Regions from separate parts of the Shewanella sp. Choline-02u-19 genome, predicted to be linked through region 4. Evidence: predicted binding sites of a transcription regulator. Region 4 holds the regulator's gene; each other region holds the start of a gene.
What was found. The regulator sigma-54, encoded in region 4, starts transcription at its own class of promoters, with help from an activator protein. The targets are predictions, from matches to a motif close to GTTGGCACGNNNNTNGNNT.

Region 1 (3,426 bases), on a different contig from region 4:
GGTAGTTGTCACGAGCAAAGCAAAGAGTTCATGGTTAACTTAACTGAAGATCGTAAGCATAAAGTTGCTGATCTTAAAGCACGTGCTGAAGCTCAGCTAGTGAAAGCTCACTTCGAAGCAAAAGCTGCTTGGGATGCGGGTGCAACTGAAACTGAAATGAAGCCTATCCTTATGGATATCCGTCATTCACAGTGGCGCTGGGACTATGCAACTGCATCACACGGTGTTGCTGCTCACGCAGCTGATGAAGCACTTCGTGTACTAGGTACTGCGGTAGACAAAGCGGCTGATGCTCGTATCAAGCTAGCTCAACTACTTGCTGTTAAAGGTGTTAAGCAACCAATTGCTTACCCTGACACTTCAACCAAAGCTAAAGCACAAGCTGCTCTAGGTATGGATATGAAGAAGATGAATGCTGATAAAGCTGAATTCAAGAAAACTTTAGTACCACAGTGGGAAGCTGAAGCTGAAAAGCGCGAAGCAACTTACAAGTAAGTCTATTGTTTCTACCTAGCTCTATATAGAAAAGCCCTCGTTGATGAGGGCTTTTTTTTGCTCTAAATTAACTCGTTTGACCTTAATGTCGGTCTACTTAATCAGTGCCAGTAAGGCCTTAAACCTTTCCCCTATCGCTTCATGTTGCAGTTCAAACAGCAATGACTCTACATTGGTTTGTAATGCACCATGGGCTTGCATCATCTCTATTCCGAGTTTTTTATTAACAGGATCTCGCGAAGACATTGCATCTACAACGAGGTAAGTCGGGTAAGCATTATCTAATAGGTCCATGCAGGTTTGGTACACGCAAACATGGGTTTCTATGCCTGCGACAAGGATATTTTTTTGCCCCATTGCTGACAATTTCGCCCTGAACTTTGGACATTGCCAGCCGCTAAAATGTTGTTTTGCAATTGGCTCCGTAGTTTTGATTAGCTCTGTGGCTAATACATCACTAGTGGCACCCAATTTATCGGGTAGTTGCTCGAGCCATAGGATCGGAATGTCGAATAACTGAATGCCTTTAATTAATAGCGCTAATTTATGGTGTAACTCTTCACTTTGATGCATGACTCGTGCGAGTTGCCCTTGCACGTCAACAATGACTAATACGCAATCTTCTGGCTTCAACATTTTAATGTTCCTAGTACTTGTTGCAAAGGTTACTAGTACACCTCAAAAGTCGCTTTTAACCAATAGGCGATAAGTCTAAGCCGCGACATCTTTGCCTTATGAGCGTGCAGTTATTGAATAACTGCACTTTTTTGGTGCGTTTATATTCATTTTTCAATGCCTGGTTTTTTCTATCTCATTGTTTTTATGGTATTTGATTTGTTGGCCTAATGCTTGAAGAGTCTTTGTTAGAATTAAAAATAGTCTTCAAGGAGATCGCCATGAAATTGGTCAGTGCCATTATTAAGCCATTTAAGTTAGATGATGTAAGAGAAGCTATCGCCAATGTAGGCATTGAGGGGATGACGGTGACTGAAGTAAAAGGCTTTGGTCGTCAAAAAGGCCATACCGAACTTTATCGAGGTGCTGAGTATCAGGTTGATTTCTTACCTAAGGTGAAGCTTGAAATTGCGACTAAAGCTGAAAACGTGGAGATGCTAGTTGAGGCGATAACGAGTGCTGCGCGTACAGGTAAAATTGGTGATGGCAAGATATTTGTTACCAACCTAGAACAAGCAACCAGAATACGAACTGGTGAACTCGACAACGAAGCACTTTAAAGGGGGATTGGACAAATGGATGAATTAACCAAACTAGGATTAACGGTCACTGAGCTTCGCTTTGCCCTTGATACGTTTTATTTTCTTATCTCAGGTGCGCTAGTGATGTGGATGGCCGCCGGATTTGCGATGTTAGAAGCTGGCCTCGTTCGTTCAAAAAATACCACTGAAATTTTAACTAAAAACGTCTGCTTGTATTCAATAGCCTGTGTCATGTATCTAATCGTTGGTTACAACATTATGTACGTTGATAATGCTGAAGGTGGTTGGTTACCCTCGCTGGGGTCATTGATTGGATCACAAGCTGATGGAGCAGATCATGCGCTTGAGTCCGACTTCTTTTTCCAAGTGGTGTTCGTTGCAACGGCAATGTCGATTGTGTCTGGTGCCGTTGCTGAACGGATGAAGTTATGGGCATTTTTGGCATTTTCAGTGTTTATGACTGCGGTGATATACCCTGTTGAGGGTTACTGGACCTGGGGTGGTGGATTCTTATCTGAAGCAGGCTTTGTTGACTTTGCGGGCAGCGGTATTGTACATATGGCCGGTGCTGCAGCGGCAGTTTCTGGGGTGCTATTGTTAGGTGCAAGAAAGGGAAAATATGGCGCTAACGGACAAGTAAACCCGATCCCGGGTTCTAACTTACCGATGGCGACATTGGGTATGTTCATCTTGTGGATGGGTTGGTTTGGTTTTAACGGTGGTTCACAGCTTTTAGTCTCGGATGTTGAAAATGCTAGCGCGGTGGCCAAAATATTTGTTAATACCAACTCTGCTGCGGCGTTTGGTGCGCTTTCTGCTTTGATTGTATGTCGATTGGTTTGGGGTAAAGCCGATTTAACTATGATCTTAAATGGGGCATTAGCAGGGCTTGTGGCGATTACCGCTGACCCTTTATCACCTTCTTTAGCGATGGCTGGTGTGATTGGTCTTGTGGCTGGCGGCGTGGTTATATTCTCGATTGTTGCATTTGACCGAATCAAAATTGATGATCCCGTTGGGGCAATCTCTGTCCATGGTGTGGCCGGACTCCTCGGGTTAATATTGGTGCCAGTGTCTAATGCCGATGCGTCTTTTGGCACTCAACTTTATGGTGCTGCAGTGATATTTGGTTGGGTATTTGCGGCCTCTTCAGTTGTTTGGTTTGGACTCAAAGTGACGATGGGGATCCGCGTGACAGAAGAGGAAGAATATAACGGCATGGATGCATCAGATTGCGGCATTGATGCGTATCCTGAATTTGTCTCAGTGAAAAGTGCTAACTAATGCAGTGATGATATTGCTAACAAGCAGGGCTTATGCCCTGCTTTTTTATTTGAGAGAAGCATTAACACCTCTAAGCTATTTCATGATCTGCGGCTAATGTTCTGCTAATAATGGTTTGGGATTAATGTCTGAGACTTAATGGAATTGGGCTGGTTAACGGTATACGATGAGCTAATACTGGCTTCTACTATTATTGGGTCGTTATCGGATGAATAAAGTGTTCAGCATTAGTCTATTGCTACTATTTACCACCAGTTTACCCGCGGTAGCTGGACAGGTTGTAGTGCGTAAATCTAGCGAGCCATTTGATGCGTTTGCAGTGCGCGATCAAGTGTTGGCTGACCATGAGTGGCAAGAAGCGCTCAGGTTTCAACAGCAAATAAAAATCTTACAAGCACTGCCTATGGGCTGCTTGCCTATTGCTATTCCT
Region 2 (3,426 bases), 2.6 Mb from region 4:
TATCTACTTTTCAAGTGGATGGCAGTGCGGGCGGCAACGTTGAGGTGACTTGGGACGGTATGGGTAAAAATGGCGAGCCTGTTGCTGAAGGGAGTTACACCCTAAAAGTCACGGGTAAAGTTGATGGCAAGAGTGAAGAATTACCCGTTTCAACTTACGCTCACGTCACGAGCGTGTCGTTAGGGACAGCAGCTACCGGCGCTATTTTGAATTTGCGCGGCGTTGGCGGTATTAAGATTAGTGATGTATTAGCGGTGTCAGAATCGTAAACGCACGACAGATATTAATAAGAGAGGCAGATAAACCTCTCCTAAAACGAATTGAACAAGGATAGAGGTGAACTATGTCATTTAACATTGCTCTGAGCGGTATATCTGCTGCGCAAAAAGATCTCAATACAACCGCAAACAATATCGCTAACGTTAACACCACTGGTTTTAAAGAATCACGTGCTGAGTTTGCCGATGTTTACGCGACCTCTATTTTTGCTAATAGCAAAACAACCGTCGGTGGCGGTGTTGCAACCAGCCAGGTGGCGCAGCAGTTCCAGCAAGGTAGCTTACAATTTACCAATAACTCACTTGATATGGCGATTAACGGCGGTGGTTTCTTCGTCACTTCATCAGAAGTGGGATCACAAGATCATTCATTCACTCGTGCGGGTGCGTTTAAGTTTGACTCAAACAACTACATGGTTGATTCAGCAGGTAACTTTCTGCAAACCTTCCCGGTTGATAAAGATGGCAACTCAACATCAGTGAGTTTAACCACCACGCAGCCAGTCAAAATTCCGGATACGGCAGGTAGCCCAGTAAAAACTGAAAATATCGGTATGCAGATGAACTTGAATGCGGGTGATAAGACCTTAGACCCAGCAAATTTCAACCCCGATGACCCTGATACATTTAACAATTCAACGTCTGTCACCATGTATGACTCATTAGGTGAGCCACATATTATGACAAGCTATTTTGTTCGCCCACCCAATGCGGCGCACACAGGCGAAAGTAACTGGGTTGCTTTTTACGCAGTTGACGGCAAAAAAGTGAATGTCGATCCCGCAGCAGGGACTTATAATATCGATACTAGTGGCAACGGTGTGATAGATGGCACGGCAACGGCTGAAACGACCGGTGGCTGGAAAGGCGCAGCAATCTCTTTTAACGATACGGGTGGATATGAGGGGAGTGATCCTGCGACTATTCAGACTGAAGCCTTGGGTGTTGGTGGCGCGAATGTGCTCGGCGCTGGCGCAGATGGTACGCAAACATTAAACCTTAAGTTTAATCAACCAACTCAATATTCATCACCATTTGAAGTCACTGAATTAACCCAAGACGGTACTACAGTAGGTCGTTTAACGAACGTTGAAGTGGGTGCTGATGGCCTTGTTAACGCCAGTTACAGTAATGGTTCAACAGTGCCATTGGCACGGGTAGCATTAGTCCGCTTTGCCAACGAGCAGGGCTTATCACAAGCGGGTAATACCTCTTGGAAAGCGAGCATTGATTCGGGGCCAGCATTAGCGGGTGAGGCAAACAGTGGCACTTTTGGTGGCATTCGTTCTTCAGCGCTAGAGCAATCAAACGTGGATTTGACCACCGAGTTGGTTGACCTTATTTCTGCACAGCGTAACTTCCAAGCTAACTCGAGAACGCTGGAAGTCAACAATACGCTACAACAAACCATACTGCAGATCCGATAATCATTAAGGTCTGTTAACGCGGTTTTTAGCCGCGTTATACGTTTACACGTTGCCGCACGGCAACGTGTTTCCTCTTTTAGTCCCATTGTTTATATTCTTGCTGCAACTCCCTCTTTTTATATCCCATTGCAACACTTACATTTCTGGCACGATGCTTGCTATCTAATACGTTAGACGGAAGTTTGACGGAGCGTTAAGTGGACAAGTTACTCTATGTCGCCATGAGCGGCGCGAAACAGAATATGAATGCGTTGGCTATCAGTGCCAACAATTTGGCAAATGCTAGTACTGACGGATTTAAATCGGATTTCGCTCAGGCGCGTTCGATGCAAGCCTTTGGTGAAGGTTTGCCAACGCGCGTGTTCGCAATGACCGAAAACCCGTCAGCTGACTTTGCCAGTGGTCCGATGAAAACCACCGGTAGAAATCTAGATATTGCCGTAAAAGGTGATGGCTGGATTGCGGTTCAAGCCGCAGATGGTAGCGAAGCATACACTCGTTCAGGTAGCTTAAGCTTCGATACCACAGGCGTTTTACGCAATGATAGAGGCACGGCTGTGATGGGTGACAATGGCCCCATCGTGTTGCCACTGCCTATCGAAAAAATTGAAATATCTCAAGATGGCATTATCTCTGTCCGTCCATCGGGTGCCACAGCTGAGGTTATTGAAGAGGTGGGCCGTATTAAGTTGGTCAAGCCTGGTAATGAAAATATGATGCGTGGCCAAGATGGTTTATTCCGTCAAATATCGGGTCAAGTAGCCGCCGCAGATCCTAGCGTTGGGTTACTTAGCGGTGCTGTTGAAGGCAGTAACGTTAATGCAGTACATGAAATGGTATCGATGATTGACATACAACGTCAGTTTGAGATGCAGGTCAAGATGATGAAGACAGCAGAAGAAATCGATAAAGCTTCCGCCTCATTAATGCGCATAAGCTAGGAGAAAGACTATGCATCCCGCTTTATGGATAAGTAAGACTGGTTTAGACGCTCAGCAAACTGACATTGCTGTAATTTCAAACAACGTGGCTAACGCCAGCACCATTGGTTTTAAAAAGAGCCGTGCCGTTTTTGAAGATCTGCTCTATCAAAACGTGAATCAAGCGGGTGGTATTAGTGCGTCAAATACCAAATTACCCAATGGTTTGAACATCGGCGCCGGTACTAAAGTGGTGGCGACTCAAAAAGTCTTTACCCAAGGCAACATGCTGACGACCGATAACTCGTTAGACTTGATGGTCGAAGGTCCTGGTTTTTTCGAAGTGCAGATGCCAGACGGCACTGCGGCTTATACTCGCACCGGTCAATTTAGCTTGGATGACACAGGACAAATTGTAACGCCAGGTTCGGGTTATGTGGTGCAACCTGCCATTACCATCCCTGATGATGCCAGCAGTATTACGGTATCGGCTGAAGGCGAAGTGTCGGTTAAAACCCCTGGTAATGCTGAAAACCAAGTGGTTGGCCAGCTTTCAATGTCTGACTTTATTAACCCTGCAGGCCTGGATCCTATGGGGCAAAACCTTTATATGGAAACCGGAGCCAGCGGCACGCCTATCCAAGGTACGGCATCCCTTGATGGGATGGGCGCTATTCGCCAAGGCGCATTAGAAACCTCAAACGTTAACGTAACAGAAGAGCTGGTGAACCTGATTGAAAGTCAGCGGATCTACGAGATGAACTCCAAGGTTATCTCTGCGGTTGATCAGATGTTGTCGTA
Region 3 (3,426 bases), 600 kb from region 4:
AAATAACTGGCAAGATAAACCACACCTAAGCCACTCACTGCTGCTGTTTTTAGCGCAGGTGCATTATCGACTCTAAAGTTGCCCGATACGCCTATCTCACAATAATCATCGCCTTGCTTAAACTGCCAAACACTATGCTCATGCCACTCACCTTGATAAACAAGACAGTTGTGATCGACCAGCTGTTCAGGTCGGTTTGGCATACCATGTTGCTCAATATAAGAAGGAGAGGCTGCCAATAAGAACTGACATTTCATCAGTGGTCTTGCAACCATGCCAAGAGGTAACTGCTCAGACATCGTCAGTAATAGATCTAAGCCTTCACTGACTACATCGACCTTGTGGTCAAGGAGGCTGACTTGCAGTTCAAGCTCCGGGTGTCTTGCCATAAATTCTGGTAAAGCAGGAATGATATGCATAGTACCAAAAGACTGTGAGATACCCACCTTCAAGACACCACGAGTAGCATCATTTAGGTTATGTACGCTGGCAACAGCCTGATCTGCATCTCTTAGCAGCTCTTCACCTTGCACATAGAGCAAATGACCTGCTTCAGTCAAACTTAAACTACGAGTAGTACGCTGAATAAGTTGAACGCCAAGCTTATGCTCAAGATCTGCGACCTGAGTACTCACTTTTGACTTAGATATTCCTAACTTTCGTGCCGCAGCGCTAAAACTGCCCGCTCGAGCTACATGAGTAAAAATTGCGATTGGTTCTAAAAGTTCTAACATGTAAATCGCCTTAAGGTGTTTACGAGAGTAATAGTACTTCCATCGCTAAGATAAGCCACCAAGGCCAACAATACCTTATAGAGCAATACCTTAAGAGAATATATGTACGCTAGCGTAGAGTGATGATTATTCAACCAAAAAGTGGTTTTTGTTTTTATTCTTAGAAGTATACCAAAAAAAACTTAGAACTCATCATATATGTACTTTTGTACTAGCATGTAGTGAGCATTCATACTGGCATACAGAACAATAGGATAGCGTTAGATAAGAGGATACAGAGTCAGTTTCGCTTGCTGCTATCGATTTAAGGCACGGTCAGTTAAGACGTTAGCATAGGGGAAAAACGAAAACCCCTGCACAAAGGTGGGATGCAGGGGTTGTTGCAATTTAGCTCAGCAACACAAGAACTATTTTTACCAAGGAGTTTTGGATCTAAAAATAACGATTAATGTTTACTCACGCATTTCTTTGTTTGCCGTCGCTATCAAAGAGTACTTTGCTAATTCAGGTACTTGAGTGTGTAGCTCTTTCTCTAATACCACTAAAGACTTAAATCTCTTACAGAGCTTTTCACCACGAATTTCAAGATCTTGTGCTTGCCCTTCCATTTGCAGTTCTATGTCATCGCCGATTGATTCCATTTTGGTTGAAAATGACTCCATTTTCTGCTCAAACGAACCGCCTTCACCCGACATCATTTCGCTTCCTAGCGTCATCACCATAGTGCCGATAGAGTTTTGGGCTAGCTGCTCCATCTCTTGCTCAAACTCTTCTCCAAATGCATTTTCAAGCGAAGACTCGGTTGCACCAAGGTAAAATGTGTCACCATGCTGATAGGCCACATTTTCAATGCGCTGTTGCAAACCATCCATCATTTCATCAATTTTAGCGCCAGTTGCATCACCTAACAAAGGAGTCAATGCCATACTCACCGCTGTCGAAGCCATTGCTACGGCATCATTAACAAGCTCGATAACCTCGGGAACTTGAGCAGAAACCTCATCGGCGTATTGGTTTACCAATGCTTGCTGCTGTTTGTTAAGCGGTACTTGTTCACCATTGACAAAAAGCTTATTCATTTCAATTCTGTACTGTTCTTTACCGACTTCACTTACGGTCAATTTTTTCGGCTCAACGGTAACGTCGTAATTTAACGATACTTCACATTCATTTTTAAAGTGCTTATCTGAATCTTCATTTGCATTAACTATTTGCACACTAGAGGCTGACAGTAGTACAGCGGATACACCAACAGAGGTAAGTAGTCTTTTCATTGCTTTAGTCCTTTATCGCTTTGTTAATATCATGTTATATAGAATAGATAATGCAGGTAACATGCCAAAGAACATAAGTCATTATTATAAAAGGATTAGTGGAATTAAGGGTGTGACTTTATTGATAATAGGATAGGAATAATTAGCCAATACTACGAACTATTGGCTAATTATTACATTAGCAGATGAGTTAAAACAGGAAATTAAAAAATTGAACGACCAAGCGTTTGGCAAAGTGTCTCTAGCGCGGCAGTTCCAGCAAGAGAGTTACCATTAGCATCGAGTTCCGGTGACCATACACAAACAGACATATCCCCTGGAATAACGGCAATAATACCTCCGCCGACGCCACTTTTTCCGGGCATACCAACGCGATAAGCAAACTCACCAGCGCCGTCATATAAACCCGAAGTGGCTAACAAAGCATTTAACTGCCTAGTTTGTACCGGTGTGATCAGTTGTTTTCCAGCGAGGTTTTTACCTCTGTTAGCGAGGTATAACATTGCTTTAGACAGATCAGCACAACTCATTCTCAAAGAGCAATAATGAAAATAACTCTTAAGAACGGTATTAACGTCATTATTAAAGTTACCGAACGACTTCATCAAATAAGCGATAGCAGCATTACGCGCACTGTGTTGATATTCAGAATTAGCAACGACTTTGTCGTAACCCACTCTTGGATTGTCACTGAGCTCACGTACAATTTCTAACATTCGCTGCTTTGGCGCACCTAACCGACCTTGCAACAGGTCAGCAATGACCAAGGCACCCGCATTAATAAATGGGTTTCTCGGTAGCCCTTTTTCTAACTCAACTTGCACTAGAGAATTAAAAGATTGTCCTGATGGCTCTTTACCAACACGTGACCAAATTTCAGGCTCTTCGTAATGCATTAACGCCAGTGTTAAGCTAAATACTTTTGAAATACTTTGAATTGAAAAGGGCTCGAGATAATCCCCAGCCCCTATCGTGACACCATCTCTGGTGGTCACGGCTATACCCAGTTTATTAGCATTTACCTCAGCAAGAGCAGGAATGTAATCTGCAACTTTACCCTTACCTAAAAGAGGTCGTACTTTCTTCACGACCTCCTCAAGTAATGCCAATTCAGGCATTAGCTCCACCAAATATCGTATAGCTCACCGATTTCGACATCTGCAACAGGTTGGCCTTCGAAGAAGGTTTTAACTGCAGCTCGGTCTTCATCTGTACATTTACCGATATCTTGAGTAGCAATAATACCTTCCCACTCTTTATGTCCGCCGCCATGGAACCCAAGATCTCTAGGTTCAATAATTGTCTCGATGAACTGATCAACAATTGAATCAATCTGCTCTTCAGTTACAGACTCATTGAAAGTCCAGTTTGTATCGAATCCAAACTCTTGAAACTCATCAACGCGTAACTTTTTACGT
Region 4 (3,426 bases):
TTTTGGTCCTGTAGAAGTGACTCAGGGTTCAATTAAAATGAAGGCTGATGAATTACGGGTGTTCTCCAAAGAAGCGAGCTCAGGAAAAATACTCGTGGCTACGGGTAATCCTGCGACATATACCCAAATGATGGAAGATGGCCGCCCGGCGATGGCAAGTGCGAAAGAGATCCGTTATGAGTTGGCAACAAGAACCTTAACCTTGTTAGGTAATGCAACCTTGGAGCAAGAGGGCAGCCAAGTCACGGGTAACCGCATCAAGTACAATATCGGACTACAAAAATTAGTCGCAGAAAGTACAGGTAAAGGTAATGATCGCGTGATCACTATCATTCAGCCTGAAGCTTATCAAGAAGAGACGCCTGAAACCCCAGCCGCACCCATTAAAAAGCAGGAACAGCAATGACCCAAAAAACGCTGACCGTACGCAATTTAGCGAAAAGTTATAAGAGCCGAGCCGTTGTTCAAGATGTGAGTTTAACGGTCAAAACAGGGCAAATTGTTGGGTTATTGGGTCCTAATGGTGCAGGTAAAACCACAACATTTTATATGGTTGTTGGTTTAGTTCAGAGCGACAAGGGTCAGATCTTAATCGATGACGATGATTTAACCTTAGACCCAATGCATCTCCGAGCACGTAAAGGCATTGGCTACTTGCCACAAGAGGCAAGCATCTTTAGAAAGCTCTCAGTGCGTGACAATATCATGGCAGTATTACAGACTCGCAAAGATATCAATAACGAGCAGCGTGAAGAGCAACTTGAACACCTACTCGAAGAGTTTCACATCACCCATATCCGCGATAGCCAAGGCATGGCGTTATCAGGTGGTGAACGCCGCAGAGTTGAAATCGCTCGAGCACTGGCAGCCAACCCAAAGTTTATTCTACTCGATGAACCTTTTGCCGGCGTTGATCCAATATCGGTTATCGATATTAAAAAGATTATTGAACAGTTAAAAAGCCGTGGCTTAGGGGTGTTGATCACAGACCACAATGTGCGTGAAACATTGGACGTTTGTGAACATGCCTATATCGTAAGTCACGGAAATTTGATTGCAGAAGGCACACCTGCCGAGATATTAGATAATCAGCAGGTTCGAGCAGTGTACTTAGGTGAACAATTCAGGCTATAGTTAACCCACAGTATGCGGGTTTAATTGTATAGCATTAGCTAAGTATATGAATACAATCAAAGTGTTGACTCTTTAAGCTCTCTTCGTCAAATCACCGAGCTTCAACGTTTAATTACAGTGTAGGGAATAGCGGTAAGATGAAAGCGTCACTCCAGCTCAAAATGGGTCAGCAGCTAACTATGACTCCACAATTACAGCAGGCTATTCGCCTTTTGCAATTGTCCTCTTTAGAGCTGCAGCAAGAGATCCAGCAAGCATTAGACTCTAATCCACTGCTTGAATTAGATGAAGAGCAATCCGATGGCGAGCCTATCAGCAACGAAGATAGAACCACCAGTGACTCTGACAGCTATTCAGAGTCGGATAGCGACAATGAATACAGCAGTAACACAGATGTTGATCCACAGCAGGATAGCGCTGCGGTAGACACCTCTGATGCATTAACGCAAGATTCAATGCCAGATGAACTCCCAATGGATACTACTTGGGATGAAGTCTATACCGTGTCTTCGAATTCAAGCTCCGGCGGAATGCGCGATGATGATATGCCATTCCAAGGCGAAACCACTGAAGGTTTATACGAACATCTTGAATGGCAGAAAAATCTAACGCCTTTTTCTGATAATGACCTAGCGATTGCCACCGCCATTATTGATGCGGTTGATGAGCGAGGTTACCTTACTCAGAATTGTGAAGATATTCTTGAAGCAATGGGCGATCCAGAGATCGAGATAGACGAAGTGGAAGCCGTACTCAAACGCGTGCAGCATTTCGACCCTATCGGCGTCGCAGCCAGAGATCTCAGTGAATGTCTGCTTATCCAATTAGCTCAATATGCAGAAACAACACCCCATATAGACAATGCTCGCCTGCTCATTAAAGATTACTTAGATTTGATTGCTGGACGTGATTTTAGGCAATTGATGCGTAAGACTAAGCTCAAAGAGGATGACCTGCGTGATGCTATCACGCTTATTCAAACCTTGAACCCAAGACCGGGCCTGGCAGTCACGCGAAGTAAAGACGAATATGTGATCCCCGACGTTTCAGTGACAAAAAAGAAAGGCCGTTGGGTGGTTGAACTCAACCCCGACTACATGCCAAAAATCAACGTCAATCAACACTATGCTTCGATGGCTCGTAGCCAAAAAAATCAAGCAGATGGCCAATTTATTCGTAGTCACTTACAAGAAGCTAAATGGTTTATTAAAAGCATTGAGAGTCGTAATGAGACCCTCCTAAAAGTCTCCAACTGTATTGTGAAGTTCCAACAGGGATTTTTCGAATATGGTGATGAAGCCATGAAACCTATGGTACTCAACGACATTGCTGAAGCCGTAGAGATGCATGAATCCACTATCTCAAGGGTGACCACACAAAAGTATATGCATACCCCTAGAGGTATTTTCGAGTTAAAGTATTTCTTCTCTAGTCATGTCGGAACCGACGACGGTGGAGAGTGCTCATCAACAGCAATTAGAGCGTTTATTAAGAAGTTAGTCGCAGCTGAAAACCAACAGAAACCATTAAGCGATAGCAAAATGGCGCAACTGTTGGCAGAACAGGGGATTAAAGTTGCTCGACGTACCATCGCGAAATACCGCGAAGCAATGATGATCCCGCCCTCAAACCAACGCAAGAGTTTATAACTAAAATTATACACTTGGAGGAATCTTTCTATGCAAATTAACCTTACTGGGCATCACATTGAAATCACTGCGTCACTGCGCAGTTATGTTGAAGAAAAATTTACAAAGCTTGAACGTCATTTCGATCAGATCAATAATGTGCACGTCATATTGAATGTTGAAAAAATGCAACAGATTGCCGAAGCACGAATTCACCTGAAAAAAGGTGAAGTTTTTGCCACTTCGGAACATGCGGACATGTACGCCGCAATCGACTCCCTGATCGACAAATTAGATCGTCAGGTTATTAAACACAAAGAGAAGCTGACCAAACACTAACGATGGAACTATGTACCATCCTGCAGCCGGAATGCACTACCTGTGCCACTCCGGGCAGTAAGAAAAAAGTACTGGAACTCATCAGCGATATTGCCGCTGCCCAGTACCCTACCCTTTCTTCACAAGAGATTTTCGAAAGCCTGTTGGCTCGCGAAAAAATGGGTAGCACAGGTATAGGCAACGGTATAGCAATCCCTCACGGGAGATTGGCTAATATTGACCATCCATTGGGCATATTAATCAAATGTGAAACACCGATATCTTTTGACTCGATAGATAAGCAACCGGTTGATATATTATTTGCCCTGTTAGTGCCCGCAGATCA

Region 1: the regulator sigma-54 is predicted to act here: its motif matches at 1,332-1,350, upstream of CXF83_RS06715 (P-II family nitrogen regulator).
Region 2: the regulator sigma-54 is predicted to act here: its motif matches at 1,848-1,866, upstream of flgF (flagellar basal-body rod protein FlgF).
Region 3: the regulator sigma-54 is predicted to act here: its motif matches at 2,059-2,077, upstream of CXF83_RS17530 (YggN family protein).

The regions. Positions count from the first base shown of each region.
Region 1 covers NZ_PJBE01000012.1:1,059,405-1,062,830, forward strand. Annotated here, with positions in the region: gene nrfA (ammonia-forming nitrite reductase cytochrome c552 subunit) at 1-495, shown strand, start outside; gene CXF83_RS06710 (isochorismatase family protein) at 589-1,131, opposite strand; gene CXF83_RS06715 (P-II family nitrogen regulator) at 1,392-1,730, shown strand; gene CXF83_RS06720 (ammonium transporter) at 1,746-2,996, shown strand; gene CXF83_RS06725 (hypothetical protein) at 3,205-3,426, shown strand, end outside.
Region 2 covers NZ_PJBE01000013.1:512,623-516,048, forward strand. Annotated here, with positions in the region: gene flgD (flagellar hook assembly protein FlgD) at 1-269, shown strand, start outside; gene flgE (flagellar hook protein FlgE) at 344-1,705, shown strand; gene flgF (flagellar basal-body rod protein FlgF) at 1,903-2,646, shown strand; gene flgG (flagellar basal-body rod protein FlgG) at 2,657-3,426, shown strand, end outside.
Region 3 covers NZ_PJBE01000013.1:2,502,595-2,506,020, forward strand. Annotated here, with positions in the region: gene CXF83_RS17525 (LysR family transcriptional regulator) at 1-734, opposite strand, end outside; gene CXF83_RS17530 (YggN family protein) at 1,187-2,008, opposite strand; gene glsB (glutaminase B) at 2,212-3,126, opposite strand; gene CXF83_RS17540 (50S ribosome-binding protein YggL) at 3,126-3,426, opposite strand, start outside.
Region 4 covers NZ_PJBE01000013.1:3,107,003-3,110,428, forward strand. Annotated here, with positions in the region: gene lptA (lipopolysaccharide transport periplasmic protein LptA) at 1-406, shown strand, start outside; gene lptB (LPS export ABC transporter ATP-binding protein) at 403-1,134, shown strand; gene CXF83_RS20265 (RNA polymerase factor sigma-54) at 1,272-2,783, shown strand; gene hpf (ribosome hibernation promoting factor) at 2,814-3,101, shown strand; gene ptsN (PTS IIA-like nitrogen regulatory protein PtsN) at 3,104-3,426, shown strand, end outside.